4 regions of the Pedobacter sp. FW305-3-2-15-E-R2A2 genome follow, and region 3 is predicted to be linked to each of the others. Evidence: riboswitches for the same ligand, from Rfam matches in the RefSeq annotation. Region 3 holds a riboswitch; each other region holds the start of a gene.
What was found. A riboswitch is a leader RNA that binds a small molecule or an ion and turns the genes downstream of it on or off. The one in region 3 is predicted to bind S-adenosylmethionine.
Positions count from the first base shown of each region.

Region 1: it holds a riboswitch for S-adenosylmethionine, as region 3 does, so the genes downstream of both, metH (methionine synthase) here and AAFF35_RS05555 (cysteine desulfurase family protein) in region 3, are expected to answer to the same signal.
Region 2: it holds a riboswitch for S-adenosylmethionine, as region 3 does, so the genes downstream of both, AAFF35_RS18525 (O-acetylhomoserine aminocarboxypropyltransferase/cysteine synthase) here and AAFF35_RS05555 (cysteine desulfurase family protein) in region 3, are expected to answer to the same signal.
Region 4: it holds a riboswitch for S-adenosylmethionine, as region 3 does, so the genes downstream of both, AAFF35_RS05120 (SusC/RagA family TonB-linked outer membrane protein) here and AAFF35_RS05555 (cysteine desulfurase family protein) in region 3, are expected to answer to the same signal.

Region 1 is NZ_CP151803.1:168,386-176,682, forward strand. Features, by position in the region: gene metF (methylenetetrahydrofolate reductase [NAD(P)H]) at 1-48, opposite strand, end outside; gene metH (methionine synthase) at 80-3,739, opposite strand; SAM riboswitch class I at 3,855-3,964, opposite strand; gene AAFF35_RS00650 (Bax inhibitor-1/YccA family protein) at 4,082-4,834, opposite strand; gene AAFF35_RS00655 (hypothetical protein) at 4,886-5,455, opposite strand; gene murQ (N-acetylmuramic acid 6-phosphate etherase) at 5,467-6,273, opposite strand; gene AAFF35_RS00665 (S41 family peptidase) at 6,462-8,042, shown strand; gene der (ribosome biogenesis GTPase Der) at 8,050-8,297, opposite strand, start outside.
Region 2 is NZ_CP151803.1:4,600,493-4,608,789, forward strand. Features, by position in the region: gene AAFF35_RS18505 (cytochrome c peroxidase) at 1-352, opposite strand, end outside; gene AAFF35_RS18510 (TSUP family transporter) at 363-1,130, opposite strand; gene AAFF35_RS18515 (hypothetical protein) at 1,228-1,719, opposite strand; gene AAFF35_RS18520 (aminotransferase class I/II-fold pyridoxal phosphate-dependent enzyme) at 1,834-2,949, shown strand; SAM riboswitch class I at 3,121-3,234, shown strand; gene AAFF35_RS18525 (O-acetylhomoserine aminocarboxypropyltransferase/cysteine synthase) at 3,468-4,775, shown strand; gene metX (homoserine O-acetyltransferase) at 4,779-5,837, shown strand; gene AAFF35_RS18535 (homoserine dehydrogenase) at 5,845-7,086, shown strand; gene AAFF35_RS18540 (dihydrolipoamide acetyltransferase family protein) at 7,162-8,297, opposite strand, start outside.
Region 3 is NZ_CP151803.1:1,332,593-1,340,889, reverse strand. Features, by position in the region: gene AAFF35_RS05565 (nitrite reductase) at 1-383, opposite strand, end outside; gene AAFF35_RS05560 (metallophosphoesterase) at 771-1,958, shown strand; gene AAFF35_RS05555 (cysteine desulfurase family protein) at 2,031-3,197, opposite strand; SAM riboswitch class I at 3,297-3,399, opposite strand; gene AAFF35_RS05550 (CDP-alcohol phosphatidyltransferase family protein) at 3,605-4,330, shown strand; gene AAFF35_RS05545 (GtrA family protein) at 4,330-4,776, shown strand; gene AAFF35_RS05540 (helix-turn-helix transcriptional regulator) at 4,881-5,750, shown strand; gene AAFF35_RS05535 (DUF983 domain-containing protein) at 5,762-6,202, shown strand; gene AAFF35_RS05530 (AraC family transcriptional regulator) at 6,305-7,105, opposite strand; gene wrbA (NAD(P)H:quinone oxidoreductase) at 7,201-8,297, shown strand, end outside.
Region 4 is NZ_CP151803.1:1,223,961-1,232,257, reverse strand. Features, by position in the region: gene AAFF35_RS05125 (SusD/RagB family nutrient-binding outer membrane lipoprotein) at 153-1,592, opposite strand; gene AAFF35_RS05120 (SusC/RagA family TonB-linked outer membrane protein) at 1,598-4,786, opposite strand; SAM riboswitch class I at 5,035-5,145, opposite strand; gene AAFF35_RS05115 (DUF6266 family protein) at 5,573-6,412, shown strand; gene AAFF35_RS05110 (hypothetical protein) at 6,423-7,442, opposite strand; gene AAFF35_RS05105 (HAD family phosphatase) at 7,578-8,234, shown strand; gene AAFF35_RS05100 (DUF4822 domain-containing protein) at 8,266-8,297, opposite strand, start outside.

The sequences.
Region 1 (8,297 bases), 1.2 Mb from region 3:
GAAAAGGGTTTTTCCTTTTGCGTTACTGATATGGTCTACGATCTTCATTAATATTTCTTGTTAGGTTGGTTGTCTGTAATTAATAAGCCAGGTTAGGACTTAACCATCTTTCTACTTCTTCTATTGGCATGTCTTTTCTAAGGGCATATTCTTCGATCTGATCTTTGGTGATTTTTCCTAAACCGAAATACCTGGACTGTGGGTGTGCAAAATAAAATCCACTTACCGCTGCGGTAGGATACATCGCATAGCTTTCAGTTAAGCGGAGACCTATCTTATTTTCTGCATCAAGCAATTCAAAAAGTGTTCCTTTTTCGGTATGCTCCGGACAGGCAGGATATCCTGGTGCGGGACGAATTCCTGCATATTCTTCCTTGATCAGCGCTTCATTGCTCAACTGCTCATCTTTTGCGTAACCCCAGTAATCTTTACGGACCAGTTCGTGCATTCTTTCTGCAAAAGCCTCCGCAAGCCTGTCGGCCAGTGCTTTGGCCATGATGCTGTTGTAATCATCATAGTTGGCTTCAAATTCAGCCACCAGCTCATCACATCCTATACCTGTAGTGACTGCAAAGCCCCCAAAATAATCCGTAACGCCTGATTCTTTAGGGGCCACGAAGTCTGATAAGGCATAATAAGGTTCGCCAGCTACTTTTTCTGCCTGCTGGCGAAGGGTATGAATGGTTACTTCCTGCCCTTCAACATCAAGAATGATGTCGTCACCAACTGTATTTGCCGGCCAGAAGCCGATCACTCCTTTAGCGGTCAGCAGTTTCTCATCGATAATTCTTTTTAGCAGCGTTTGCGCATCATCAAATAATTTTTTTGCTTCATCACCAACCAACTTATCGTTAAATATTTTAGGATAGCTGCCACGAAGCTCCCAGGTATGGAAGAAAGGAGTCCAGTCGATGTAAGGAACCAGTTCTGCCAGTGGATAATCTTCAAATACTTTTGTTCCGGTAAACTCCGGAGCCGGAGCAACCAAGTCAAGATCGATCTTAAACTGATCTTTTCTGGCCTCTTCCAAGGTCTTAAAACGTTTATCGGAGCGTTTGTTTAAATGTGCTTCTCTTGCTTTATCGTATTCTTTTTTGATACCTTCAATATAAGGACCTCTGGTTTCTTCATTCATCAGGGTACTGCATACCGTTACACTTCTGGAAGCATCCAATACGTGAATGGCAGGGCCTGAATAGTTTGGCGCCACTTTTACGGCTGCATGAATTCTGGAGGTGGTGGCACCGCCGATGATCAGAGGAATGGTAAAGCCTTCACGTTCCATTTCTTTGGCAAAGTGTACCATTTCGTCAAGCGAAGGAGTAATCAGACCACTTAATCCAATGATATCGGCATTAATTTCTTTGGCTTTCTGAATAATGGTTTGTGCAGGAACCATCACACCAAGATCTACGATCTCGAAGTTATTACAGGCCAATACTACACCTACAATGTTTTTCCCGATATCATGAACATCGCCTTTTACGGTGGCCATTAATACCTTTCCTGCGGATGAACTTGCTTTTCCATCAGGATTGTCCAGTTTTTCCTGCTCGATGAAAGGGAGGAGATAGGCCACGGCCTTTTTCATTACCCTGGCAGATTTCACCACCTGAGGAAGAAACATTTTTCCTGCCCCAAAGAGATCTCCAACGATGTTCATCCCATCCATTAGCGGACCTTCAATCACATGTATTGGTTTAGGATATTTCTGTCTGGCTTCTTCTACATCGGCATCTAAATATTCTATAATGCCCTTTACCAAGGAATGAGACAATCTGCTTTCTACGCTTTCTTTTCTCCATTCCTCATCTCTGACAATCTCTTTTCCTTTAGATTTAATGGTATCCGCGAATTCTACCAGTCTTTCGGTTGCATCTTCCCTGCGGTTGAGCAATACATCTTCCACACGTTCCAGAAGTTCTGGTGGTATTTCCTGATAAACTTCCAGCATTCCGGCATTTACAATCCCCATATCCAGACCTGCTTTAATGGCATGGTACAGGAATGCGGAGTGCATAGCCTCTCTCACGGTATTATTTCCTCTGAAAGAGAAAGATATATTGGAAACTCCTCCACTTACTTTAGCGTAAGGCAGGTTTTCTTTGATCCATCGGGTGGCATTAATGAAGTCTACTGCATAGTTATTGTGTTCTTCCAGACCGGTTGCTACGGTCAGGATATTTGGATCAAAGATGATGTCTTCCGCAGGGAATCCAACTTCATTCACTAAAATATCATAAGAGCGTTTACAGATTTCTTTTCTTCTTTCAAAGTTGTCTGCCTGTCCTTGTTCATCGAAGGCCATCACCACCACAGCTGCGCCGTAATTCATGATTTTGCGGGCGCTTTCCTTAAACTTTTCGTCCCCTTCTTTCAGAGAGATGGAGTTGACGATTCCTTTTCCCTGCAAACATTTTAATCCGGCTTCAATGACACTCCATTTGGAGGAGTCGACCATGATTGGAAGTTTGGAAATATCGGGCTCAGAAGCGATCAGGTTTAAGAACTTCACCATTGCCGCTTCTCCGTCCAACATCCCTTCATCCATATTTACGTCGATCACCTGGGCACCACCTTCTACCTGTTGACGGGCAACAGTAAGGGCAGCTTCATAGTCGCCACCTAAAATGAGTTTCGAAAATTTAGGGGATCCGGTGATGTTTGTTCTTTCCCCAATGTTGACGAAAATACTTTCCGGGGTAATAGTTACGGGTTCCAGGCCGCTTAGGCGTAAGTATGGGGCTACTTCAGGGATTTTTCTTGGGCTAACTTTTTTGGCTTTGGCAGCAATACAGCTGATGTGTTCAGGTGTTGTGCCACAACAACCACCCACAATATTTACAAATCCATGTTGTATAAAATCTTCTACTAAATGCGCCGTTTCATGAGGCATCTCGTCATAGGCGCCAAACTCGTTGGGCAAACCTGCATTGGGATAGGCTGATACGTAACAAGTCGCCTTGGCGGAAAGCTCTTCAATGTGTGGCCTCATGTCTTTGGCACCCAGTGCACAGTTAAAGCCTATACTGATTGGGTTGGCGTGGATCACCGAATTTAAGAAAGCTTCCACGGTTTGTCCCGATAGGGTTCTTCCAGAAGCATCGGTAATGGTTCCGGAAATCATGATCTCTATCGTTCTGCCAATCTCTTTTTCATATTTTTTAATAGAAAATATAGCAGCTTTGGCATTTAAGGTGTCAAAGATAGTTTCGATTAATAGCAGATCGGAACCGCCATCCACCAATCCGCGGACCTGCTGATCATAGGCATCTACGAGTTCATCAAAAGTTAATGCCCTATATCCGGGATCATTCACGTCTGGTGAGATGGAAAGTGTCCTGTTGGTTGGGCCAACGGCACCAGCCACGAAAGACCTTCTGTCCGGATTTTCGGCCATGAATTCGTCTACCGCTTCACGCGCAATCTTTGCCCCTGCAAAACTCATTTCATAATCCAGTTCTTCCATCTGGTAATCTGCCAGTGAAATGCGCTGGGTACTAAAAGTATTGGTTTCAATAATATCTGCACCGGCCTTAAGGTATTCGGTGTGTATTGCTTTAATGATGTCAGGACGCGTGAGGTTCAGCAAATCGTTGTTGCCTTTAACATCACATGGGTGGTCTTTAAACCGCTCTCCTCTAAAATCTTCTTCTGTCAGGATATAACGCTGAATCATGGTTCCCATGGCACCATCAATAATCAATATGCGTTTCTCTAACTCTGCTCTAATGTCCATTTTGTTTTCTCCGGTAACGCGTAAGAAAAGAGCTTCCGGGTATGAATATCATACTGGTTACTATTTTATACGCAGTCAAAAAGCTTATTGAAAAGTCCGGTATAAGGTCGACTTTAACTTATCTTTCGGGAACCAATGGTTCGGTTCCAGTAGAATGTAGCACCTTGTAAGCACAGGTTGCTAAGACTTCGCAGGGTCTAATCCCTCCGTCTTTCTCTATAAGCACTGCAAAAATGCAACAAAGAAAAATGATTTCCAAAAAAACAGCGCTTAAAGCATATAAAATTGCAAAGGCCATGCAAATTTGCATGGCCTTCGGAACAATATTCTGTAAAATTGTGATTATCTTCTGCTTCCGAAGATTCTTAATAAGAATAGGAAGATGTTGATAAAGTCAAGATAAAGTGATAAGGCACCCATGATGGCTAATTTTTTAGCATCTGCAGCAACCATCTGATCACCATTTTCTTCGATACCTGCACCGATACGTTTCAGCTTTTGAACATCATACGCCGTAAGAGCGGTAAAGATGGCTACACCAAAGAAGCTCATGATATAGCTAAAAGTAGGACTTCCAAGGAACATGTTAATGATGCTGGCAATGAATAATCCTGCAACACCAACCATTAAGATTGGTCCGAATTTACTTAAATCTACATCAGTAGTATAACCAAGAACGGCCATAATCCCGAAGATACCTGCTGCTGCGGCAAAACAAGCCACAATAGATCCGGCAGTATATATTAAAAGAATAAAGCTTAAACTCACCCCTAAGAGGATGGAGAATAAGACGAAAACGCCTAATAGTGCGCCATAAGAAAGACGGCTAAATCCAGCTCCCATTAATAGTACCAGGCCCAGAGGGGCAAACATGGCAATATATCCTAATACAGTTCTTTGTCCGGTTTCAAAATTCACCAACTGGCTTAATGCTGCCGGAGAAGTAGAGATAACCAAAGCCGCTACTGTTGATAAACTCAACGCTACAAACATCCATAGAAAGACATTTGCAAAGAACTTCTTGGCAACCATTCCGGTTTGCTGTTCTGCAATAACAGATTTGTGTGCCCACTGGTAATTATTGTTGTTATCCATTTTATTTAAATTTTAGTTTAAAGTTACTAATTGTTTATCTTCTTACAAAACCTATGCCCCGAGTCGTTTTGTCAGGATTTCTTCTACTTTTTTAAATAATTGAAGGGGTTTTAATGTTCTCCATGCCAAATCGTCAAGCTGACCGCCAAAGTTAATGTAGTAGTCAATATTGCCGCTTCTGAATTCATCGATTACATGCTGCTGAAAATTAATTCCCGTGATCCAGCCATCTTCAACGTCCTGGAACCACTCTTCATAATAGCTGTCTTCGGAAGAATGGAAGTTCAGGATATTTTCTCCGACAAGGATAAATTTATTAATTCCTTCATCGATCATCAGTTCCAGGATCTCCCTTTTCAACAGCATAATGTCATTTCCGATCGCATCATTCCACTCTCCGATGAACTCTATGATGGCATAATTCCTATCGTAATCCGTATACAAAACTTTAAGGTATAGTGTATTGGATCCAAAGTCGTCCCATTGAGGATGAATCAGGAAATTGTAAAGTTGTTTGTCAAAATAGAACTCTGAGTATTCCGTATTGTAAAAAGGCGAACGTTCATCTTCGGCAGCGATGTAATCATCGCGCCACAGGTAGAAAGGCTCAATTTCGTGCATATTTTATGAGATTATTTGGTGCCTGCTTCTACCGCTTTACGTACACTTCCATAACGGATGAGCAGATCTGCCGCCTGATCATGGCCAATGTGTAGTTCTTCCATTACCATTTGTGTGCCACGATCAACCAGTTTATGGTTGGTCAGCTGCATATCTACCATTTTATTTCCTTTTACCCGACCCAGTTTTATCATTACTGTGGTACTAAGCATATTTAAAACCAATTTTTGTGCAGTTCCTGATTTCATACGCGTAGAGCCAGTGAGGAATTCCGGTCCAACCACCACTTCTACCGGGAAATCACTCTCAGCAGCGATAGGTCCACCTTCATTACAAACGATACACCCGGTTAAGATGCCGTGTTTACGTGCTGTATTTAGTCCGCCGACTACATAAGGAGTGGTTCCTGATGCGGCCAGGCCAATCAGGCAGTCTTTTTCATTGATTTTGTATTCCTGAAGGTCTATCCATGCCTGTTCAACATCATCTTCTGCATTTTCTACCGCTTTTCTGATCGCTGTATCGCCGCCGGCAATGATACCGACTACCCAATCAAAGGGAACGCCGAAGGTTGGCGGGCATTCTGAGGCGTCTACTACACCCAGGCGACCACTGGTTCCTGCTCCGATATAGAATAAGCGGCCTCCACCGATCATACGTTCTGCAACTGAGGTAGCTAATTTCTCTATTTGTGGAATGGCATTTTCCACTGCCTGAGGAACTGTCTGGTCTTCTTTATTGATGTCTTGAAGAATTTGCAGTACAGACATCTGATCAATGTTGTTATACTTTGACTCCTGCTCAGTTACTCTTATCATATGTGGTTTTTTTGATAAAATTCGTGATTTTCTTTTTAAACCGGAAATATTACCGGAAATCAGTTCAAATAAGACAATACCAGGCAACATTCCCGATAATCCTGAAATTTATCAAAACAATTACAAATGAATAAGACTTAATTTATTAATTGACAGGGTTATTTTATAACTTTACGCAGCATTTAACCATGAAAAAGACTACCCGATATAACCTTTTGATCGCCCTTACTTATTCCGTTGTTCTGATAGGTGGAATGTTTGTGGGGTATAAGTTCTTAAAAGATCAGGGATTTCAGGTTAAAAAGCAGGCCGGTTATCTCGCCGACAATACTGAAAAGGTAGATGAAATCATTCATATTATCAATAAAAACTATGTTGATGAGGTGAATGCAGATAGTTTACACCACCTGCCTATAGACAGCCTGTTACATCAGCTGGACCCGCATAGCGTGTATCTTCCTCCGGCAAAAGCGAACGAATTTGCCGAAGCCCTTGGGGGTAATTTTGAAGGTATTGGAATTGAATATTACATCCTCAACGATACCTTGTTGGTGACCAATGTGATCAAAGACGGTCCTGCTTTTCTTTCAGGAATCCGCCAGGGAGATAAAATTCTTAAAATAGACACCACTTTTGTAAGCGGAAGGGCATTGCCAAGAGAGAAAATGATTGGCAAGATCAAGGGAAAGAAAGGTACTGCTGTAAAATTAAGTATCCTGCATCCTGGAAATCCAATCCCGGTACTGTTTACAGTAAACCGTGGGCGGGTAAAAGTGAGCAGTATTGATGCAGCTTATATGCTCAATGCCGAAACCGGATATGTGCGCATCAGTAATTTTGGTGCAGAGACCGATCAGGACTTTGTAGAATCTGTTCGTGTGCTTAAAGGCAAAGGGATGAAAAAACTGGTGCTTGACCTTCGCGACAATGGGGGAGGGTACCTGACTGCAGCTACAGGACTGGCGAATCAGATTTTAGCAGAAAACAGGTTAATTGTGTATACGCAAGGTAAACATGAGCCAAGGACAGATTACTTCACCACTGGTGGTGGAGCGTTTGAACAGGGGAAACTGGCGATACTGATTAATGAAAACTCCGCCTCTGCGAGTGAAATTCTTGCCGGTGCGGTACAGGATTTGGATAGAGGAATCATTATTGGTCGCCGTTCTTTTGGAAAGGGGCTTGTTCAGGAACAGTTTCCTTTTGTAGACGGTTCTGCCTTGAATCTGACCATAGCAAGATATTATACGCCTTCAGGCAGAAGTATTCAGAAATCTTATAAGAAGGGCTATAATGCCTATCAGAATGAGATCGAGGATCGCTTTAATGATGGAGAGCTGACTTCAAAAAATGTAAGTGTAAAAGATAGCGTTAAGAAAGGGAAGTTGTTCTTAGGCGGTGGAATCCAGCCGGATGTTTATGTAAAAATGGATACCAGTGGATTTAATAGATTCTATGCCAAGTTGATTGCGAAAAAGGTATTGTTTGACTTCGTCTACGATGTTCTTGCAAACCGTTATACTTCTTCTTTTATTGAACAAAACCTTGCAACCTTTAACATCAATGATGCGGACTACAAGGATTTGTTGAAATATATTCAGACCAAGGGAGTGGTGATAGAGCCCAAGCTATTGCAGGCCGCCAGACCTTTGATCTATAATGACATCAAAGTGTTGTTGTGTAAATACCACCTGGGTGATGCCGGTTATTACAAAGCGCTTAATTTAAGTGACGCTATGGTCAAACAGGCATTAACCAGTTTGCAGTAATCGTATTTTATTTCTGTCTGAAATAAATCTGAATTGGTACTCCGCTAAAGTTAAAATGTTCCCTTAGTTTGTTTTCAATGAAACGTTTGTATGGTTCCTTGATGTACTGAGGCAGGTTACAGAAGAAAGCAAACATCGGTGATGTTCCGTTGATCTGAGTAATGTATTTAATTTTGATGTATTTTCCTTTCAATGCTGGTGGAGGATAGTTCTCAATAATTGGCAGCATGACATCATTCAATTTAGAAGTAGGAA
Region 2 (8,297 bases), 3.3 Mb from region 3:
ACGAATGTTTCCATTGCAGGTTCATCAGTGCCGGGGTATTTCTGGTACCCAATATTTGATCATTTACCCCTTCATTGATCTTAATGCCCGCACTGGAATAGCCATCCGTTTGGTTATGACAGGAAGCGCAGGCCAGCTTTCCATTTTTGGACAAAGACACATCATCGAACAGCTTTTGTCCGAGGGTGATCCCTTCTACCGTTAAGGCAGGGTCCTTTTGAAAAGGTGCAGGAAAGTTAACCGGTCTTCTCACGGCAACTACTGTTTTTATCGTAGACAGGCCAAAAGCAAGACCTAAAAGAACCGTAGAGAACGCAATAATTGCAATAACAAAAAGCTTATTTTTCTTCATTTAAAATTAATTATGCCTTGATAAAAATATCATAGGCAAACCTCAGGATGGTCCCGAAAACAACGAGCAGGAAAAAGATCCTGATAAATTTATTGCCTTTCAGCAAGGCCAGTTTAGTACCAAGAAAAGATCCTCCGACATTACAAACGGCCATAGGAATGGCAAACTCATATAAGATATGTCCGGTACTTCCGAAATAACAGATCGCCGCAATGTTCGTGGCCATATTGATCAGCTTCGCACTCGCACTCGCATGCAGAAAATCATAGCCCAGCAGGGCGATAAAAGCAAGGATAAAAAATGTGCCTGTTCCCGGGCCAATCAGCCCGTCGTAAAAACCGATCACAAAACCAAAGAAAAGGCCGATGGCCATTTGCTGGAACATGCTGTGGTCTTTGTCCTGATGAACGCCGAAGCTCTTATTGAAATAAGTATAGACCGCCACAGCGATCAGGATAAAAAACACCACCGGTTTAATTACCGTATTGTCGATCAGTGTAATGCTATGTGCACCAAGAATTGCCCCGACAAAAGCCAGCATGGCCACATAAATCAGCAATTTCCAGTTTAGCGTTACATTCTGTGAATATTTCCAGGCAGCAAATGCAGTTCCGGAGAGCGAAGGAATTTTGGTCGTCCCGAAAAGGGTAGCCACAGAATATTGTGGCAAAACGATCATGATGGCTGGAGTTTGAAGCAAACCTCCCCCACCAACAATGGCATCAATAAATCCGGCAAAAAAGGAGACTATACAGAGTATAATCAGATCTGGCATCATAGCATTTCTTAAACGCCGCAAAAGTAGCCTTTTTTAATATAAAAAAAGAGGACCCACACCACTGAGTCCTCTTTAACCTAAACCAAATTTACTAAAACTATTTTGCTGCTGCAGTAAAGTTTAACACGATATAAGCAGTTGAATTACCATATTCTACTGGTGATTTGATCACCAATGATTCTTTTGTGGAAGAAGAAAGTACCAATCTGTAACCTTCAGTTACGTTTTTAGCTTTATCACCTTCATATAATTTCTTGAACTGGAAAGTTTGATCCGGAACACTTGCCGACCAGTAAATGGTCTGTGTTTTTGCGGCACAAGCTGCACCACCTGGCAAGCTATAGCTTCCATTACCACTATTTGTTAATCTCCAGGTACTTCCAACAAAGCAACTAGCTGAGCTTTCACCAAACAATGTTTTTACAGATGACTGAGGAATGCCTTCATAAGTAATGTCGTTCAGCACCCAGTTGCCTGTTACATCACCACGCTTAACAACCGTTTGACCAGCACCACCTTTTGGTGAACAACTTTGCAAAACCATTAATGAACTGCATAAAATGGCTGCTATCAGGAATATTCTTTTCATATCAATTTGTTTTTCTTCTCTAATACATAAATCTTGCCAAAACTTCAACAGAATAATTTTTACCTTTAGCATTGTTGTACCAAGCGCCTTAATTCACTATTTATCCTCCTGAAAATGAAACCAGAAACTTTAGCGATCCATTCCGGAAATTTGTACGAGAGCAGCACAAAAGACGTGACGCCGCCTATTAATTTGTCCACAACTTTTTTCAGAGATGAAGACGGTGGCTATTCCGGCGGACATATGTATAGCCGTGTAAGCAATCCTAACCGCTCTGCACTCGAGAAGGTGCTGACCGATTTGGAGCATGGCGCAGATGCCTGTGCGTTCTCTTCCGGCAATACCGCTGGAATGTCTCTTTTTCAGGCCTTAAAACCAGGAAGCCATATCATTGCTCCTGACGACATGTACTGGGGATTTAAAAAACAGTTGCAATCTATTTTTGCAGACACCTTAACCATCGACTTTATTGACCTGACCGATGTTGGAAACATCTCCAGTTACATCAGAGAAAATACGGTGATGATCTGGGTAGAAACCCCATCTAACCCTTTGCTGAAAATCACAGACCTCGTTGCCATTGCCGCCATCACGAAAAAACACAACCTGATCCTGGCCTGCGACAGTACCTTTGCTTCTCCATGCCTGCAAAATCCGATTGCATTGGGTGCAGACATCGTGATGCATTCTTCCACTAAATATATCGGTGGTCATAGTGATGTACTGGGCGGAGCACTCATCACAGCGGAGAAAACGCCTTTTTGGGAGAAGGTCAGAAATATCCAGCAGGTCGGCGGAGCGGTACCTTCTCCATTCGATTGCTTTTTATTGTTAAGAAGCATCAAAACCCTTCCCTACCGGATGCGTGGACATTGCGAAAACGGAATGGCCCTGGCTTTATATTTAGCGCAGCACCCGAAAATTGAAGCGGTATTTTATCCGGGGTTGCCGGACCATCCTCAATATGAAATTGCCAGACAACAAATGAGCGGTTTCGGCGGCATGTTATCCATCCTTGTGCGTGGTGGTGCCGATGAAGCCCGAAAGGTAGTCAACACCGTAAAGCTGTTTGCCCAGGCGACCAGTCTGGGTGGTGTAGAGAGTCTGATCGAACACCGTGCATCGGTAGAAGGTCCGGACACCAAGACCCCACAGAATTTAATTCGGGTCTCTGTCGGACTAGAGCATATCGATGATCTTATCGCAGATTTCAATCAGGCTTTGGCTTAAAAAATAACGATACCACCAAAAATCAAATCTTAAAACAACAATTTATATCGCTTATTATCAGTTAATTACAAAATAACCAGAATATAATTTTGGTTATTTTGTCACTTAGCTTTACATTTGAACTATTCTTAGCGAAAGCTATTCAAGTCATTACCTCCTAAACTGGGTTTTGATTTATAAAGAAGTGGCGAGAGACAGGCTCTTTGACCCACTGGCAACCCTCCCAAAATGGAGAAGGTGCCAATTCCTGACCGGCTGGCATGGTGCCATCTGGAGAGATAAATTAAGACAATGAGAACAGTTAAAATTACATCAGATTCTTTTAATTATTGTTGCCCGCAGCATACGATTTGTATGTGCTGTTGCATACGATAATCAACAAAATCTTCCTTTTGCATTCTTGATCCATCCGGAAGGCCTCATTGAGGTACGCTAAACAGCTATATCCCCTTATGCAAGATTACCGCATGAGCAGATTCCCTAAATCCTTATTTACCAAACGCTTAAAAGAATAACATATGTCAGCCAATCATAAATTCGAAACCCTTCAGATACACGCAGGTCAGGAAATTGACCCAACAACAGGTTCAAGAGCCGTTCCACTTTACCAGACTACTTCTTATGGATTCAAAAACTCAGAACATGGCGCCAACCTCTTTGCTTTAAAAGAATTCGGAAATATCTATACCAGGATCATGAATCCAACAACAGACGTTTTTGAGAAACGTGTAGCCGCTTTGGAAGGCGGTGTTGCTGCCCTGGCAGTGAGCTCCGGACAAGCAGCACAATTCATTGCCTTAAATAACATTCTGGAAGCCGGAGATAATTTCGTGTCTTCTTCTCATTTATATGGTGGTTCTTACAACCAGTTCAAAGTAGCCTTTAAACGTTTAGGCATTGAAGTTAAATTTGCCAATGGCGATGATGCTTCAGATTTTGAGGCCAAGATCGATGCCAACACCAAAGCACTTTATTTAGAAAGCATAGGAAATCCTTCTTTCAGCATTGCTGATTTTGAAAAGATCTCCTCTATTGCTGGTAAACACAACCTTCCACTCATCGTAGACAATACTTTCGGTGCTGCCGGATATCTGTTCCGTCCATTGGAACATGGTGCACATGTGGTCGTTCAATCGGCCACTAAATGGATCGGCGGACATGGAACGAGTATCGGCGGAGTAATCGTTGACGGCGGAAATTACAACTGGGGCAATGGTAAGTTCAAACAATTTACCGAACCTTCCGAAGGATATAACGGACTGGTCTTTAATGATGTCTTTGGCATCGGCGGTCCATTCGGAAACATCCAGTTCATCATCCGCGCCCGTGTGGAAGGCTTGAGGGATTTCGGCCCTGCCATCTCCCCTTTCAACTCTTTCCTCTTGATTCAGGGACTGGAAACACTTTCGCTTCGCGTACAGCGCCATGTAGACAATGCACTCGCATTGGCCAACTGGCTGGAAAATCATGAAGCCGTAAAAAGTGTGAACTATCCAGGTCTGGAAAGTAGTCCATATCATGCAAATGCGAAGAAATACCTGCAGAATGGATTCGGAGCCGTCTTGTCTTTCGAGCTTCATGGAGAGAAAAGTCAGGCCACTGCATTGGTAGACAATTTGAAACTGGTCAGCCACCTGGCGAATGTTGGAGATGCGAAAACGCTGATCATCCAGCCGGCAGCAACCACACACCAGCAGCTGAGCGAAAGCGAGCAAATTGCTGCAGGAGTAACACCAAACCTATTGCGTGTATCCGTAGGAATTGAACACATCGACGACATTAAAGCAGATTTTGAACAGGCATTTGCTGCAATCAACCTAAACTAAACAATGAGCACGATATCCACATATACCCATAACAAGACTTTCAAGCTCGAAAATGGCAAGAAATTGCGCAAAATAGAGCTTGCTTATCAGACCTATGGAAAACTGAACGCCAAAAAAGACAATGTGATCTGGGCCTGTCATGCTTTGACGGCGAACTCAGATGTGCTGGATTGGTGGAAAGGCCTTTTCGGTAATAACGACCTGTTTAATCCGGAAGAACATTTTATCATTTGTGCCAATGTATTGGGCTCCCATTATGGAAGCACCAATCCATTAAGCGAGAATCCGGTTACCGGATTACCTTATTACCTGTCTTTCCCGGAATTTACCATCCGTGATCTCGTTTCTGCGCATCGTTTGCTTGCAGAACACCTGGGCATTAAAGACATTAAGGTCTTAATCGGTGGTTCCCTTGGCGGGCAACAGGCACTGGAATGGGCTATTACTGATGGTTCAGCCATAGAAAATCTGATCCTGGTGGCTACCAATGCGGTTCATTCCCCATGGGGAATTGCTTTCAATGAAAGTCAGCGTCTGGCCATCAGTACCGACAGAAGTTTCTATGCACAGAAACCAGATGGCGGATTAAAAGGTTTGAAAACAGCAAGAAGCATTGCTTTATTGTCTTATCGCAGCTACGATGCTTATACCGATACCCAACTGGAAAGCGTAAACGATAAGACCGGTTCTTTCCGTGCTTCTTCTTACCAGAACTACCAGGGAGAAAAACTATGTAAGCGCTTCAATGCTTACAGCTATTGGTACCTGAGCAAAGCGATGGACAGCCACAATGTAGGCAGAGGCAGAAAGAGTGTTACAGAAGCTTTGTCTACGGTAAAACCAAACACTTTGGTGATTGGTGTAGAGAACGATGTATTGTTCCCGATCACTGAACAGGAATTCCTGGCCAAACACATTCCGGATGCTGCCTTTCACTCCATCAAATCGGCCTATGGCCATGACGGTTTCCTGATTGAGACAGACATTCTGACCAATGTGATCGGCAATTTCCTGAAAGAAAGCACCAACAAGAAAATAATTAAATTACATAAAACAGCATAGTACTTAGATGAGCAAGAAACTTAAAATTGGTTTATTTGGATTTGGAGTTGTAGGTCAGGGATTACACGACATCATTCGTGGTCAGGACCTCAACCTGGAGATCATTAAAATCGCCATCAAAAACCCGGATAAGAAACGCAGCTTAGATGCCCACCTTTTCACCACCAATCACGACGAGATTTTAAATAACGAAGAGATCAATACCATTGTCGAGCTGATCGATGATGCAGATGCAGCCTTCACCATTACCAAACGTGCCCTGATCAGTGGCAAGAACGTGGTTTCAGCGAATAAAAAAATGATCGCTACCCACCTGGCAGAACTGGTAGAATTGCAGGAGAAATATGGTGCCTCTTTACTCTATGAAGGTGCAGTATGCGGAAGTATTCCCATCATCAGAAACCTGGAAGAATATTACGACAATGAATTGCTGCATGGCATCAGCGGAATCTTTAACGGTTCCTCCAATTATATCCTTTCGAAAATCTTCAATGAAAACCTGGAATATGGCGTCGCTTTAAAGCAGGCACAAGACCTTGGTTTTGCAGAGACTGATCCGATTCTGGATGTGGGTGGTTATGACCCTAAATTCAAACTGGCCATTGCTACTGCACATGCTTATGGCTTGTTCATTAACCCGGATAAGATCCTGAATATCGGCATTCAAAACCTGAGCGAAAACGACATCAGGTATGCAAGAGAGAAAAATTTCAAGATCAAACTCGTTCCTACAGCACGTAAAATCAGCACGAAACAAGTGGTTACTTATGTGTTGCCGAAGTTTGTCAAATCCGACGATTTCCTATACAATGTAGAGAACGAATACAATGGGGTAACTGTTCAGGCTGCCTTTGCCGACAAGCAATTCTTTTTCGGAAAAGGTGCAGGTGGCCACCCTACGGGTGCAGCAGTGCTTTCAGACATCGCGGCATTGAGATACGATTACCGCTATGAGTACAAAAAATACCACCAGCAGAACGGATTGATCCATACCGACAATGTAAACATCGAAGTTTACCTGCGTTATGTTCATGAATATACCGTAGAAAAACTACAGGTAGAAAATATTGTAGAGCGCTTTAGCCGTCAGGATTACAAGTATGTAATCGGAAGTGTAAGCTTAAAAACCTTATTGGCCAACCGTAATTTACTGGAGCAGAAAGATGTGTTTATCGCCCATACCGGAAGATATACCTATACAGAACAACAGATCCAGACGGTTACGGAAGAGGAAGTTCTTTTTAATTAATAATAAATTGTTTTGATCGCAAAAAGGCCCCGGATTTCGGGGCCTTTTGCGTATGCTGTATTTTCTTTTAAAAGATTAAATCTCTCTGTTGATGTCCCAGCTTTCCAGGTAATCTGCTACCCTGCGCACGAATGATCCGCCTAAGGCACCATCTACCACCCTGTGGTCGTAAGAAAGGGAAAGGAACATCATGTGACGGATGGCAATGACATCCCCAAATTCAGTCTCCAATACTGCCGGTTTCTTTTTGATCGCACCAACGGCAAGGATCGCTACCTGAGGCTGGTTGATAATGGGTGTTCCCATTACGTTTCCAAAAGAACCTACATTGGTCAGGGTAAATGTTCCACCCTGAGTTTCGTCTGGTTTAAGCTTTGAATTACGGGCGCGGATGGCCAGGTCATTCACCGATTTCGTTAAACCTACCAGGTTAAGCTGATCTGCATTTTTGATGACCGGAACAATCAGGTTTCCACTAGGCAAAGCTGCTGCCATACCGATATTAATATCTCTTTTCTTGATGATCTGCGTTCCGTTCACAGAAACATTGATCATTGGGAAGTCTTTAATTGCTTTAGTTACCGCTTCGATAAAGATCGGTGTGAAAGTGATTTTTTCATTTTCACGCTTCTCAAAGTTGCGTTTCACTTTTTCGCGCCACATCACCATATTGGTTACATCGGCTTCCACGAAAGAAGTAACGTGTGGAGAATTGTGCTTGCTCATCACCATGTGATCGGCAATCAGCTTGCGCATCCTGTCCATCTCAATGATTTCATCACCACCATTCACACTCACCACCGGCTGTACCGGCTTAGAAGGCGCTGGTTGATTGTTGACTACAGGAACTGCTGCCTGAGCTGTTACAGCTGCTTTAGGAGCAACACCACCTGTTTTCTGTTGAATATAATTTAAGAGGTCATCTTTTGTTAAACGTCCTTCTGCTCCTGTACCTGTAATGCTGTCCAATTCGCTCAGCTCAATATTTTCCTGAGCGGCGATATTTTTCACCAATGGTGAGTAAAAACGATCTGAATTACTTTGCTTAACCGGCTGTGTTGCGGCATCGTTCGAAGGCAACTGCTCCGTACCGGGAATCTGTTCGCTTACCCTTTCCGCTTCCGGCTGAGCTGCTGCGGTTTCAACAGGTGCTGCAGCGGCATTGGCATCGGTTTCGATAATTGCAATCACTGCACCTACCTGCACCACTT
Region 3 (8,297 bases):
TTTCTGACCGTATTTCCGCAAGCTTCACGAATCGTTACATCATCACGTTCCAGCTCCTGCCATAGTTGAGGCGTCCTGTCCAGGCTCACATAGTGAATCTGAATGTCCTGTCTGGTGGTTAAGTGTAAATTTCCACTTCCATACTCATCAGAAACATCGGCAATGCGTAAGAGTTGTTTGAAGGTTACTTTTCCAAAGGGCAGTTTAATGCGCACCATTTGCACACCGGGCTGTCTTTGTCCGTAAACACCGCGGGCTAAACGCAGGCTTCTAAATTTCTCCTCATGGATTTTCCCTTCGCGGAAGTCCCTGATCTTTTTCTCCAGATCAATGATATCCTTTTCTACGACAGGATTTTCTAACTCTGTTCTAAAACTTTGCATAGTACGTTTGGTCTTATTTAAAAAAAGCTCCTTCTGTCTGGGAGACTGAAGAAGCTTTTAAATATTTTTATTTCTCTACAGCCGAAATCATTACCTACACATGCAGTGGGTAAACATCAGATTTCCGTTGTAAATTGTTTGGTTCATACAGCAAATATATAAAGTATATAGGTTTAGTAGTACATGGCTTTTGTAAAAAATATGCAATAAACTGTATTACAAGGAGTTAATTTACAATCAGCACAAACAAAAAGTAGTCATTTTTCCTTATTAAGCCTTGACTGGTACGAACTTAGCCCAGGTTCAATCCTCCTGGCAATGTCAAATTGGTGCCGTGGCGCATTAAATCAATGATGATGCAGTACATTTATCTAGTTTTAAATTTCTATGAAGAGAAAAATCAATCTTTTACCCTTTGCAATTATCACTGCATTCGTCTTTTTGTTAAACTGGTATGTGCTCTCCGGAATCCAGACTTTAACCCTCAGCAGCTGGCTCAGCCCTATTTTCTGGGGCTTTATCATTTTCATTACCGCGGCACTCGCTTATTCCATTCAAAGGATGCGGGACAATGGAATGGATATATTCTTTAAAATCACCACCCATACCTTTTTGGTTTTACTCGCCAGTGAACTCGTTTTTATCATTGTATTATTCCTTGGCGACGGCTATCGCCTGATTACCGGAGGGGCAAGAAATGTCTACTGGGTGGAGTTTGGCCTGCTGCTCTTTGGGATCACGGTGCTCATTTTCCTGTATGGCATTATCAAAGGAAAATATGCTTACCGGGTGATCAAACATACTTTATACTTCGAGGATCTGCCGGAAAATTTTGATGGCTTCCGCATTACGCAGATCTCAGACGTACATGCAGGCAGCTTTAAGAATGCCAAAGCAGTGCAAAAAGGGATTGATCTGATTAAAGCACAAAATTCAGATTTGTTTGTGTTTACGGGAGACCTGGTCAATAATAAAGCGGAAGAAATTCTGCCCTGGATGGGACATTTTTCGCAGGTAAAAGCGCCTTATGGTCAGTTTTCCATCCTTGGGAACCACGATTACGGAGATTATGTGAAATGGGAAAGCGAACCTGTTAAACAAGCCAACCTGCAGGATTTAAAAAGACACCATGGAGAAATGGGCTACCGTCTCTTGTTAGATGAACATGTGGAACTCGAAAAAGATGGCCAAAAGATCATTCTTGCAGGGGTTGAAAACTGGGGGATTGGGTTTGGTGAACGCGGAGACCTTAAAAAGGCACTTCAGGCTGCTGATCCACAAAGCTTTAAAGTATTGCTTTCCCACGATCCGACACACTGGGATGCGGAAGTTAAAAAATGGCCTTCAAAAATCCACCTGACCTTATCGGGGCACACGCATGGCATGCAGTTCGGAATGGAAGCATTTGGGATCAAATGGAGCCCTGTTAAATACAGGTATGCGCATTGGGCTGGTATTACCTCAGAAAATGGCAGATATCTGAACATCAACAGAGGTTTCGGCTTTCTTGGCTTCTCCGGAAGGGTTGGCATCTGGCCGGAGATTACCGTCATTGAATTAAAGAAAGGGAGATAAAGCAAGTGTCCCGAATAAGCTGGCTGCTTATTCGGGACAATACATCCAAAACTTTCATCCAAAGCTTTTCTGCTACGAATAAGCTTCAGTCGTTTCCAGTAATGATTCCCTGATGTATAAGCTGGCCAGTTTTTCAACCGCGTAATCGATTTCTTCTTCTGTATTGTAACGGCTAAAGGAAAAACGCAGGGTTGGTCTGCTAAAATCATAACCCAGGGCAGAAAGCACATGCGATCCTGCGCCGGAATGACTGTTACAGGCACTTCCTCCGGAAGCAGAGATCTGATGCTGATCCAGGTAGTGAAGCGGGCTGATCCCACTTTGCAGTTCAGGAAGAGAAACACTCAGGACACTGTTTAAGGTTCCATGATTTTGTGCTGAATTCCCGTTAAAAGAGATTCCCTGAATTTTATCTGTCAGCTTAAAAATCATTCTTTCTTTTAATTTAACTAAGTGTTTTTGGTTGGCCGACTGGTTCCGGTAAGCGATTTCCAATGCTTTCGCCAATCCCACAATTCCGGTTACATTTTCCGTTCCTGCCCGTTGCTTGTATTCCTGAGCTCCCCCATTGATCAATGGCTGTAACTCATGAGCGGTATTCCGGTAAAGGAAGCCCACTCCTTTCGGTCCATGAAATTTATGTGCAGATCCAACAAGGAAATCAACATTTAAAGATGGTGTATCGTACCGGTACTGGCCCATCGACTGAACCGTATCTGAATGAAAAACAGCCCGGTACTTTCTACAGACCGCAGCAATAGATTCGATATCATTGAGGTTTCCTATCTCATTATTTCCATGCATTACAGAAACAAAGGCCTGTTCATTGGCAGCAAGGAGCTGTTCCAGATGAGCCAGGGAAATGTTTCCTCTTTCATCATGCTGCAAATAGACAATCCGGATTTCTCCGTTCTTCTCCAATGCTTTTAAAGTATGAAGCACGGCATGATGCTCAAAAGGAGTCGTAATCGCTAAGCGGATGTTATGGGCGCGGATGCCCGAAAGAATGGCGGTATTGTCTGCCTCCGAACCTCCGGAGGTAAAAACGATATGACGTGGCGTCGCATTTAACAAATCGGCAATGATCCCTCTTGATTGCTCAATGGCTACTCTTGCTTCCCTCCCATGAAAATGAGAAGAAGAAGGATTACCGAAGTTTTCAAATAAATAAGGCTCCATGGCCAAAAATACTTCTCTGTTTAAAGGTGTTGTTGCAGCGTTGTCTAGATAAATTCTCATGTTAATGGGTTTAATAGATTAATAAAAATCTACTTAATCAGCTTCGAGAAATAAGGCAATGGATGAGTCAAAAAGAAACCGCAAGCATGGGTTTCAAACAACTTATCTCTTCCGCAATTTTGCGGACAGGAATTAGCACCTTATTATTCAACAGGTTGCTAAGACATCACAGGGCCTTTCCCTCAGTCTTTCTGGATAAGTAAATAAATGTAAGAACAGTTACTGTCAGCAAAGATATGACAAAGACTACTAATTTCATAGACTTTATGAAAAAAAATTACAAATCAGAGAATTTCAGTCATCCAATTGCTACTTCTACCTAATATTTAACTTTTTTTTCCTTTAAGTCAGGATTCATTTACATATTTTTGCGGGATATTCAAAAAGAATATTTTTATAAAGCCTGAATGGAAGAAAACAAATTGAGAGAAGAAGTGCGCCCGGTAACCGGCGACAACAGTATTTTAAAAAGGATATTCCAGGATAGAAAGAGGACTAATATTTTAAGTGGTGTAGAGCAAAGCACCATTTCCTATCTCGTAAAACGGGTTCCTTCCTTTATTACTTCAGATATGCTCACCTTTATCGGTACTGCAGGTTCGGTACTGGTACTGCTCGGATTTATCCTTGCTACTTATGTCAGCAGAGAATACCTGTTGCTTGGCGTATTGGGTCTGGCCATTAACTGGTTTGGCGATTCACTGGACGGCAGGATTGCTTATTACAGAAATATCCCCCGCAAATGGTATGGTTTTTCATTAGACATCATCATGGACTGGGTCAGCACCGTACTCATTGGCTTAGGCTACCTCGTTTATGCGAGAAATGAATATGAACTCATTGCCTTCGTTTTTGTGGTCCTTTATGGCTGGGCGATGATCATTTCACAGCTCCGTTATAAGATCACCGACATTTACAGCATTGATGCAGGCCTGGTTGGCCCTACCGAAATCAGGATCATCCTCGCCCTGATCATCATTCTGGAAGTCATCTTCGGGCATTTAATAGAATATTTTGCCGCCGCAATCTGTGTTACCTTATTTATCATTAATTTCATAGATACCCGGAAGTTATTAAAGCTTGGCGACATCAGGGATAAAGCCGAGCGCGAAGCAAAGAAAAAGGCCAGCTAATGAGCATCATGAAATCTGTATATGTTTTTGCCAAGGCACAGGTTTCGGCTTTTTCCGGTGGAATGCTGGACTATGGCACCATGATTCTCTGTACAGAGCTCCTGCACATCCATTATACCATTTCCATTGCCATTGGCGGAGTGGTCGGCGCTGTTGCGAACTTTTCCATCAACCGCTACTGGACTTTTAATGCCAATTCGGCCCACAAAACTCCCGTAGGTGATCAGCTGACAAAGTTCATTTTTGTAGTGGCAGGAAGCATCGCACTAAAATCCTCAGGCACCTGGCTTTTAACCAACTGGCTTCATCTTGATTATAAGATCACCAGAATCATGGTAGATATCATCGTTTCTTTGAGTTTCAACTATGTTTTACAGAAGTATTGGGTATTTAAAAAAACGGCTCCGGAATTAAAAACACCACAAAAGGAGGAGATAAACGCCTAATCCGAGCTATTCGACAAGAGCAATAGAAAACAAATCAGTAAATAGTACCATTTTATGAAGAATTAATACCGCTTATAAATCAGGGGTAAGAAGTATCTTTGTATATGAAAAATGACATCCCTGTTTACGACATCAGTACTTTTGAAGAATACAAAAATGCCGGTATCCTTGTCAGCAGATTTGGGCATTATTCTAAACAGTATTTACACTTACATTCCGCACACCGCCACTCTTTTTACCATTTGGTGTATTTTACCAGTGGCAGCGGGACCCAAACTATAGATTTTCAGAATTATCCGGTCATGCCCGGTTTGATTTACTTTATGACCCCGGGACAGGTACACAGCTGGTCTTTTAACACGGAAGTAGAAGGTTATATCATCAATTTTTCTGAAGATTATTTCAAATCCTTTTTATACAACCCCTTATATCTGGAGAATTTCAGCTTCTTTGATGAACATTCCGGAGATGCAGTATTGGTATTGCCCAATGAAGCAAGGGAGAAAGTTACGGCACTCTTTGAAGAGATCCTTAACGAAGGAAAGGAAGCGCGTGCCTTTGATGCTGACCTGGTCAGGATCTTAATGTTAAACATCTTTATTCAGGTATCCAGGGGCCTCAGCTTGAAACAGCAGACCCAAACCAATTCCTACAACCAAACCCTGTTGAAGAGCTTTAAAAAATTAATCGAAACTAATTTTATTGAATTGAGGTTTCCTAAACAATATGCGGAGTTATTATACATTACCCCGAATCATTTAAATGCATTATGCAATGACCTTTTAGGAGTTCCTGCAGGGCAACTGATTCGCGACAGGGTAATTTTAGAAGCCAAACGACTATTGATCAACATGGAACTCTCTATTGCTGAAATCTCGGAGAAGCTCGCTTTTAGTGATCACTCCTATTTCATTAAATTCTTTAAAAAACAGGTGGGCGCAACACCGGATAAATTCAGAAAACAAGACAATTAAAACACACAGATATGAGCAGCACAGATCAATTAAATCATACACCACACGTTTCTCAATGGTATGGCATTACACATTCCAAATGCCCAAGATGTAGAGAAGGTAAAGTTTTCACCGGCGCCACCTATGGCTTCAAAGTACAAAAAATGAACGAACGTTGTCCGCATTGCGACTTGAAATTCGAGCGTGAACCCGGATATTTTTATGTAGCCATGTTCGTGAGCTATGCCATGAATGTCGCACAGATGATCTCCATGAGCGTTGCAGCCTATGTTTTAGGCTTGCCATTGACTTATGAAAACCTATGGTATTATGTAGGCATCCTTCTGATAGGCGTATTTTTGTTCTCTCCTTTCAACTACCGCTATTCCAGAATGATCCTGTTATATTGGTTATCTCCGGGATTACATTACGATCCTTCAAAAGTAAATAAACCAGCTGTAGCGGCTAAATAATTCAACAATACCTGATAAAAGGGTTGACAGGAAATCTCCTGTCAACCCTTTTTTATTGATCAACCGGTTTTACCGCTGACCGATCGGTATAAAGATCAGTTTTTATGGAACCATCATTTCCTGCGGACGAAGCCCCAGCACCTTATAAAAGGTATTACTAAAAGTAGAAACACTATCATATCCAACCTTCACCGCTACACTCTTTACGTTCTCTCCCGAAACAGAAAGCAACTCTACCGCTTTTATCACTTTATACAATTTGATATATCCGGCAACCGTAATTCCAATATCCTGTTTAAAAAGCCGTTCCATTGTTCTTGCCGAAAGGTTAAACCGCTTTGCCACTTCCGGTATTTTGAGTTCATTTGCCATATCCCCTCCAATCTCCACGCAATCGGTCAGGTAATCGATCATACTGGCAATCCGGGGGTCCTGAGGAACAGGAAGGACCAAAGGCAGTGCTGAATTAAAGGTCAAGGGTAAAATCCCTATCAATGCTTTCAGGAAATCCAGTTCCAGTGCATCTTCTTCTTCCAAACGGGACCATTGTTCTGTAAAAAGGATCATTTCCCGCAAGACCTTAGAAGTATGAAAGATATTGAGTTCCTGAAAAAAGGGATCATTTGCTGTTTTACTCAAAAAGATACAACGCAGATAAACCTGCTTTACAGGACTGGATGTCCGATGAACCAATCCAGGGGGAATCCAGGCACAATGATGTGTAGGCAGCAAATAAGTCCTTTCCGCAGTATGCAGGTATTGCACGCCTTTTTCGACAAAGATCAACTGTCCCATGTGATGGGCATGCCATTCATCAGAAAACTTCCAATCGGCCTCATGCCATACATAAGCCTCTTTTTGTACCGCATCAACGGTTAAGTGACAAAACCTCGCGCTATTCATTTGTCGTATATTAACATGTTATTGGCAAATATAGACATTTAAAGACAGCTACATTTCCGGACCTTTGTGCTTGTAAATCTTAAATCAATAATCACATGGATTCAGTAAACTCAATGCGCATCAAAACAGGTATTTTAATATTCCTATCACTGTTTAGCTGTTCACTATTAAAAGCACAAAGCAAAATGCCCCATCATAATTCAGAAACAAAGGTGCTCGTTCTGTTCAATACAGAGAGCGGAGGAACCTATAAAATGGCGAAAGAGATCGCTGCCGGAATAGAAAAGCTACCCGGAGCTAAGGCCATATTGAAACAAGTTCCCAGAATTAAGCCACTGGAGAACGAAGCTAAACAGGTCTTTGGCAATATTCCATATGCAAACATCAATGAATTGGCGGAATACGATGGGATCGCCTTCGGCTCTGCTGTCCATTTCGGAAACATGTCTGCAGACATGCGTTACTTCCTCGATCAGTCGGCCGGGCTTTGGACTGCCCATAAACTGGAAGGAAAACCAGCCACCGTATTTATGTCGGCAGGAAGTGGAGCGGGCAGAGAAGGCGCGATATTGTCCTTCTGGAATACCCTTGCCGTACATGGCATGACGATCGTATCTCCGGGGATCATGGGTACTTCTGAAATCGACAAATCCATTCCTCAGGGAAATACGGTATTTGGCGCTTCTTCCCTTGCTGGTGCAACCGGCGAAAGACCTTCTAAAGGAGAATTACACATTGCTGCACTGCAGGGATATGCCCTGGCTAAAGCGGCGAAAGGATATCAGCTCACGAAAACAGAGCCGGCAATTGCTCCATTAACGTCTTCATTGCCAAAAGTGAGCCGTATCGAAGCGAGATTAAAAGAATTAAACATTGTTCTTCCGGATGCCCCTGCCCCGGTTGGAAACTATAAACCTTTCCGGATTTCAGGTAAACAGGTTTTTATCAACCAGATTGCTTTAAAAGCAGGAAAGGTAGAACACCCCGGAATCGTAGGGACTGAAGTGACCGAAGAGCAGGCCAAACTTGCCACCCGTCAGACTTTATTAAACGTTCTTGCCGTCTTAAAACAGGCAGCTGGCGGAGACCTGGATCAGGTGAAACAGGCGGTACAGTTAACCGGTTTCTTTTACACGCCCGCCGGATATACCAAACATGCAGTATTGATGAACGAAGCTTCTAATCTGCTTGT
Region 4 (8,297 bases), 110 kb from region 3:
TTTCTTTTATTGAAGCACAAAGTTGGCACATTTGAGCAGGCAAAAAGTACTGATATTACAGCATTACATGCAAATTTTCAAGATTAAAAAAAGAGGCCATATCAAAACGATTGATACGGCCTCTCTGGCATTGATATGATCTCCCGATCGATTTATTTAAGGTCGAACCAAAGGCGGGTGGTCAATAAATCCGCACCTTGTCTGGCTACTGCCTCCTGATAATTTTTTCCATTCAGGGATTGCTCCTGCCCCGGATAGATAAACCTGAGCGGCAACTTTCCGCCCAGAACACCTGCTACTGCAGGAACGAGTTCCGGGTAATCCAGTCTGCGCCATTCCGCAAAGGCTTCCAATCCTTGTCCGAATAGCGCAATCCATTTTTGATTGCCGATAGACTTCCTGAAATTAGCAGACTCATACTGCACAGCGGCAGATTGAGTATAGGTGGCAATCGCCGCCGCTCCAACTCCATATTGCTGCAACGATGCTTCTATTGCCTGTTTGTACAATACTACGGCATCCTCATTGCTCCAGCCTCTCGCGGCTACTTCTGCACGGTCAAACAATACTTCCGCATAACTGATGATCACTGCAGGAGCAGTTGGGGCCAGGAAATAAGTCCCGGGTTTGGAGGTTTTACTGAGTCCATAATTACTGGCATCTCCGGTCAGCAATCCGTTTGGAATGCCGATATAGGTTTCTGTCGTCACATCTTTTGTTGGGCTCACAAAGATGGGAAGTCTCGGATCATTCAATGACCTTAGCTTATCGACAATAGTTTTACTCATTCTGTAATCGTCACGGGTATCAAATAAATTGCTTATCGGATTTTGATTGGGAGAAGTGGAATAGGTTAGCTGTGCATTTTCCAGATTGGATGTAATCAGGCTCCCTCCTTCTGTGCTAAGTTCGGCCAATACCGACTTTGATTTTTCAGGTTCTTTATCTGCAATCCGGAGCGCAATGCGCAAACGTAAAGCATTGGCAAACTTTTTCCAGAGTTCAATTTTCCCATTGTAAACGATGTCTCCTAAGATTGGCTTTCCGGCCACGTTCAAATCTGTCTGTGCAGATTTTAAATCGGCAAGTAATCCGTAATACACGTCTTTCTGCGCATCATAAACCGGATTCACAAAGGCATTAATCTGCACCGACTGCGAATAAGGAATATCTCCGTAAGCATCTGTCAGCAATAAAAACACCCATGACCTCAATACTTTGGCGACGCCTCTGTAATTGGTATTTCCCTGCTCATCAGCCAGGCTAACCAGTTTATTCAGATTGGTCACTCCCTTTGTATAACCAGATACCCATAATTCCTGAAGGTCATTATTGGTAAAGATATACCTGTCCGGATCTGTATATTGGATTTTCGACCAATGCTGAACGAATAACAAACTGGAATTCATGTTATTAGTTACGCCCCAATAAGTATCGGCCGTGCTTTTAATCGCTCCCGTAAGCAGGTAATCCGGTTGTGGAGTTTCCGCAGAATTTGGATTCTTATTCAAATCTGCCAGCTCGTCCTTGCAGGAGCTGAAAGATAAGACAAGAATCGTTGAAAATAGAATTGGAATATATTTGAATTTCATGGTGTTTAGAATTTAAGGTTAAGGTTGAAACCGAATGATCTTGCTGTTGGGAGACTCAAGTCTTCCAGTCCTTGTGCATTTCCGGTATTAAATGCAGTTTCCGGATCAATATTTGGCACATTTTTATGAATGATCCATAAGTTTCGTCCTACCAATGAGAAGACGGCATTCTGAAAACCTATTTTTTTAGTCCATTGTGCTGGCAAACTATAGCTGAGTTTAACCTCTCTCAATTTGATATAAGAAGCATCATAGATAAACTGCTCATCCACATTGGTAATGCCTTTATAATATTGCTGAGCAGGAACAATGCGGCCATTTTTTGTTCCATCGGCCAATACACCGTCGAAAATCATCCCATCCGTATATACCACTTCGCCTGCCGGGGCCTGTCCACCATTTGATAGGCCAACTGCTGTTCCGGAATTCACATTACCTGGAAAATAATAGCTAAGCCCACCATTTTCGGTATTTCTACCTCTTAATGTACGCTCAAGCACACCGGTATAAGTTCCGGTACGATTTGAATTGGAATATACTTTACCCCCGATTCTGGCATCCACCAGGAAGTTCAGGTTGATATTTTTATAGGTAAAGCTGTTGCTGATCCCACCAAGCCAATCGGGCGTAAACTTACCCAGATATTGTTTTGCCGGATTAATTACCGGTGTTCCTCCCGCACCGATGACAATCTGACCAGCAGCATTTCGCTGATAAGCAGTTCCAAAAAAGGTACCATAAGGCTTTCCGATCGTTGCCAATACATCAACTGTTCTGTTGCTCCCGATCGTATAACTGCTTATCAGTCCTTCTTTATCCAATTCCGTTACTTTACTGCGGTTCAGCGCATAATTCAGGTTGATGTCCCAGCTAAAGTCCTGCGATTTCACCGGGGTTAATCCCAGTTGAACTTCCAGTCCTTTATTATTGATGCTTCCGCCATTGATTAATTTCTGATTGTATCCCGTCGAAGAACTCACATTCACCTTTAAAATCTGGTTGATACTATTGGTATTGTAAACACTCAGGTCCAGCTTTACGCGGTTATTAAACAGACCGACTTCAATCCCCGCTTCAGCAGATTTAGTAATTTCCGGGAGCAGGTTTGGATTTAGTTCCACCAGACTCGCCGCCTGCTGTGGATTTCCATTAAAGGGTGCAGTAAAACTATAGGTATTGACCAGTTGATAAGGTTCTGTCGCCTTACCTACTTTTGACCAGCCCCCTCTGATTTTGGCAAAACTCAGCACTTCATTTTTTAGGTCAAAGGCTTCCGTAAGGATCAAACTTCCATTTACTGAAGGATAGAAATAAGATAGGTTTGGTCTTGGTAAACTGGAATCCCAATCGTTCCTGGCCGTTAAATTCAGGAAGGCATAATCTCTATAGCCAAGCTGTCCCGATCCAAAGGTACTATAGGTTCTTAGCTTGCTGTAAAAGTTAGAAGAAACCAGCGGATCTCTGGAATTATTTAAGGTATACAAACCATTTACCGCTAATTTAGTCGCCATCTGGTCATTCTGTTCCAGCGTATTGGTCCTTACATTCACACCCGCCAAAATGTTAAGGGAGAAATCGTTGTTGAGCTTTTTATTAAACTCTAACCTGCCTTCTGTATTGTTTTCATTTACCGTATACGCATCTTCCTGATAAGATCCGAAAGGAGTTCCGTTTGTACCGTAAGCAATTTTTATCTTTCTGCGGTCCGTATAATAGTCAGTTCCTGTTCTGAAATTTGCGGATAGTGCCTCCGTAATTTTATAGTTCAACTCTGCACTTCCAATGATGCGATCCCTTTTCTGACCCACTGTATTTTCATAAGCGATGAAATAAGGATTGCTATAATAGCTGTTGTTCCAGTTGATGTTATTTCCATTGTCATCCTTATATTTTTTAAGCTGACTGACATCTACCTGTCTTCCGAACCAGGTAAACTGAAGCATTGGCCCCGTAGCCCGTTTACCACCTGATGCTGGTAAGTTTGCCGCACTGCTTTTGACATAATTGACACTGGCATTTAAGGTCAGCTTTGGCGTAATGCGGTAAGTGGTATTCAGAAGTAAGGAGTTTTTATTTTGGGACGAATTGGGCAATATTCCACCCTGCGTCAGGTTGTTATAAGAAAAACGAACGTCTTGTTTCTCTCCAGATCCGGCGATGGCTACTCCATTGCTCAAGGCATAACCCGTTTCAAAAAAGTCTCTTACATTATTTGGATGTGCAATAAATGGTTCCGGTTTTCCATTGGTATTGAACTGAGGAATCAAACGGCCATCCAATGCCGGGCCCCAGCTTTCATCTACACCATCATTCAGGCCTCCTCCTTTACCATCCACATAGCTAAACTTACCATTTGAACCTTGGCCAAAAGCATTCTGATATTTTGGAAGCGTTAACAAATTAGAGATCGTGGTGTTCGAGTTGATACTAATGCCCAATCCCTGCTGTCCTCTTCCTGTTTTTGTTTTAATGAGAATAACTCCAGCCGCGGCCCTGGAACCATATAAAGCGGCTGCATTCGGCCCTTTCAATACGCTGATGGATTCTATATCTTCAGAATTGATGTCGGATATCGTATTGGCAAAATCTCTGGAACCGCCACTGCCCAGAAATTGAGAATTGTCTACCGGAACACCATCTACCACGAATAAGGGTTGATTCTGACTGGAAATAGAAGTTTCTCCACGGATGATGATCCTCGAAGAGCCCATGTCTCCCTGACTATTGGTGGTTTGTACACCGGCAATCTTTCCTGCCAATGAATTGATCAGGTTGGTTTCTTTAGCTGTAGAGATGTCCTTGGATTTTAGCTCCTGTGTGGCATAGCCCAATGATTTCTTGGCCTTAGTAATCCCTAACGCAGTTACCACCACTTCATTCAAGTCATTTAAAGATGGTTCAAGGCTGATCTTCAAATGACTGATTCCTGCGGTAATCCTGATTTCTTTAATGGCATAGCCAAGATAACTGACCCGAATCACATCGTTCAGGTTTGCCTGTAGGGAGAAGTTACCATTTCCATCTGTAATCGTCGCATTGTCTTTTCCTTTGATCGTTACCGAAGCTCCTGGAATTACCTGTCCGTCGGCACTATCGCTCACCACACCGGTAACTTTAACAGACTGTGCCTGGGCCGTTAGCAGGAAAAAAAAGGACAAAGCAATCCCTATAAAAATTTTGTATATTTTTAACATATTGGTTTTTAAATAAGTGTAAGAAATTTAGAATTTGGCAGGGCTAGATGCCGCAACAACACATGGGTATGGCCTTGCACATATAGCGTTCCGGTGCAGGAAGGTAAAAAGATTCAGCGCAATTGGTTTTGTAAACAAGTAATTGTAGGTTCATATGTTAACATTTTAAGTTTAAGATGCACCTGCATTTCCTTCTTTTTCTCTGATGAGGTATGGCTTGATGAGCAGCAGCTTTGTAGCTGTGAAACTGCTTATCTTATTCGCTATTTGCGAATTGGAATTAGCACCTTTTACCGGGTTAACAGGTATAGGTTGCTAAGACATCATAGGGCCATTCCCTCAGTCTTTCTGGATAAGTCGGAAGATTAAAGAAGCATCTTCGACAGCAAATATACAAATATTCTAGTAATCCTATAGGAATTAATAATATTTATTATTTCATTAAAGCAAAGCCTTTAGATAAGGATATAAAATAGCTCCTTATACCAGGTTCAAGTCCTCTTCTGAGACAATATAACTTAGCATTTCAATCATTGGAGAAACAGTTTACACAGTCTTTTCAATTATGCGGATTTTATAGCGGTATTAAATGGGAGTTGCTAGGGCCTCGACCGACCTGTAACCCATTCAGAGGCTGCCATAATAAGTCCCAGATTTATTTTAATTTCTAAAAAAGGGAAGAGCCTATATACAGCTTCTGTCTTTTCTTTGAAAAAAATTACCATACAGATATTGTTGTAACTGAAAATTAAACGTATATTCAATTACACAATTAACTTATAAATTATGGCAATCTTATCAAAAAGCGCTTTTGGTTGTCCCAATGGGAAAATCGGAAACATGGTTTACTACATGCTCAAAGGACAACCAGTCTGCAGGCTGATCGGTGAACAAGGCGAGCCGAGCATTAAACAACTGGCCAATTATCAGGCCATGAAGGTCACAATGGTTCTTATAAAACAGATGAAAGAGTTCATTACCAACAGTTTTGAACTGGAAGCGAGGGGAACCGTGAAAAATGCACACAACCTTGCGGTCTCTTACAATAAAAAACAGGCATTGCAGGGAGAATATCCTAACATCAGCGTAGATTACAACAAGGTGGTACTCAGCTATGGGGAACTTCCGGGAGCGAGGGATTTCAGCATCAGTAAAACGGAAACAGGATTGATCATAAACTGGAATCCGGAAAGCTATGCGGGAGGGCACGACGGTGATGACATCCTCATGATTCAGCTCTATTATCCCTTGATAAAAAAAGGAAGATCCTTACTGAATGCATCAAGAAGGGATTCTGCCCAGGTATTTATCCCCATAGAGGAATCGATGATTCAACAGCCCATAGAGGCATATGCCTGCTTCAAATCAGCCGATGGAAGGCAGATTTCAAACAGCATCTATCTGGGAAACATAAATGGAACCGTAAAAAGTGCCCAGGAACAAGCTGCTCAGGAAAGATATATCACCTTAAAAACCAGGTTTGATCAGATTGAAACCAACTATCTAACCCAGCAAAGACAGATTGAAATGGCCCAGAAGGACGAAGACAAAGCTTTTCGGAATCTGAAAGTAGAATACCTGTCTCTGAAGGAGCAATTAGCGCACCTTCCCGGAGGTCCTGGTTAAAGATCAGCCTTTAGGGTTGGTCTTGCATATATTTTGTAAATACGGGCTGAAAAGCGGCTAAAGTCTTTGGTTCCTTCTTGCTCAACTTACCTTTATTATAGATCTCATAATAAGGGCTGGAGCCTGCTGTCCAGTTAATTCCGGAAATAACCTTTCCCTGAGTGTCGGTTTGCAAATAGGTTAAAACCTCCGCTGTTTCTTTAACAGCCCCACTTTTATAAATGGCAAGGAGTGCTTCTTCCTTAGAAAAGGAATCACCAAGATGCTGAAAGACCAGATTCAGGTCGGTTGTTTTGGGCAGGAATAAACTGAAAAAAAGTTTAGTATTGATTTTATGGACATGTAAGGGCTCAACGGTCAATTCTATGTTTTTACTGGCATTATAATAGGTAACGCCGTCTTTTTTCATCCCGATTATTCTGCTGTTTGCCGGAAGCTTGTCCATATTAAAAGTGATCTGCTGATTGTAAAACAAAGGCTTTCCTGAGACCGACATTTCGGTGGTCAGGCATTGATCTTTGTAATAGATTTTGATGTTGGATACCGTGTCTTCCAGATTACGGATCAGGATCGTATCTGCCTTTTTTTCAAGGATAATCCGGTTGTAATAATTCAGGGCAAAAAGGTCTACCGTAAAATGCTCCAATTCCCCCTGCTTCCAGTCCTTTACTGTTAATCCACCTTCCAGTTTAAAATATTCCGGCCCATCTATGATTTTTCCATCCTTATAAACCGATCTGGTTTCAAGGAAATTCTTCCCTCCTTCAGCTCCCTCCTCTAAACCGGATTTCGAATATTGATACCTGGCCTGGCCATTTTCATATTCATCCACCAGGTAAAGGTTTAATCCCGAAAGCACTGTTTTAAAGAAACCACTAAAAGGTTTCCCATCTTTATACGTCCGCGAATAAACTGCTGCCGGCTTGCTGGCAATCACAAAGGAACTATCTGTTTCAGTTCTGTTTTCCTGATTTTGTGCGTAAAGAAAGGAAGTCATCAGGCTTAGGATTAGGGTGAAAGTTATTCTCATCTGTTACAATTGGTTCATCAATATTACCATTTTAATTTAAACTCACCTATCGACTTATTGTTTGCTTTCGGCTTAATTATATTTGCTGGTCTGTTTTTATGATTCGCAAACCACCTACTTTGTTAACTTTGCCGGATGAATAAAGAAATTGCTGTGATCTTTGACATGGATGGCGTGATCGTCCATACCAATCCATACCATTCCCTTGCTTTTCGTGATTTTTTCGCTGTAAGGAATCTTGCCCCTACTGAAGCTGAGTTTGCCCAACACATGTTCGGAAAAAGTAACAGTTATATTTTCAGTCACTTTTTTAAGCGCCCGGTTCAGGGAGAAGAATTTCTGGAAATGGAGCGGGAAAAAGAAGGTTTATTCCGAAAAATTTATGAGCCGCATGTTGATCCAATTTCTGGCTTCTTAAAATTCATATCAGATTTAGAAGCGAATCAGGTCAAACTTGGTGTAGCCACTTCAGCTCCTGCTGCGAATCTGGATCTGATCCTGAGCAAGATCGACCTTCGCGAAAAATTAGGCTCTATTTTGGCTAGTGAAGATGTGAAAAAACATAAACCAGATCCGGAAGTATACCTGAGTTCTGCTCGCAATCTTGGCGTATCACCAGATCAATGTCTTGTTTTTGAAGATTCTTTTTCCGGGATATCCGCCGCCTTAAATGCAGGAATGCGTGTAGTTGGTGTACTCAGTTCCCATACCATTGAGGAGCTTCCTAAATGCGATTTATACATCGACAATTACGACGAACTCACTTACGATAAAATTATTGCATTATTTTAAAAGAAGGGAATCATCCCTTCTTATTTCATTTCTAGTTTGGAACATGTTCCACATCTACCACCT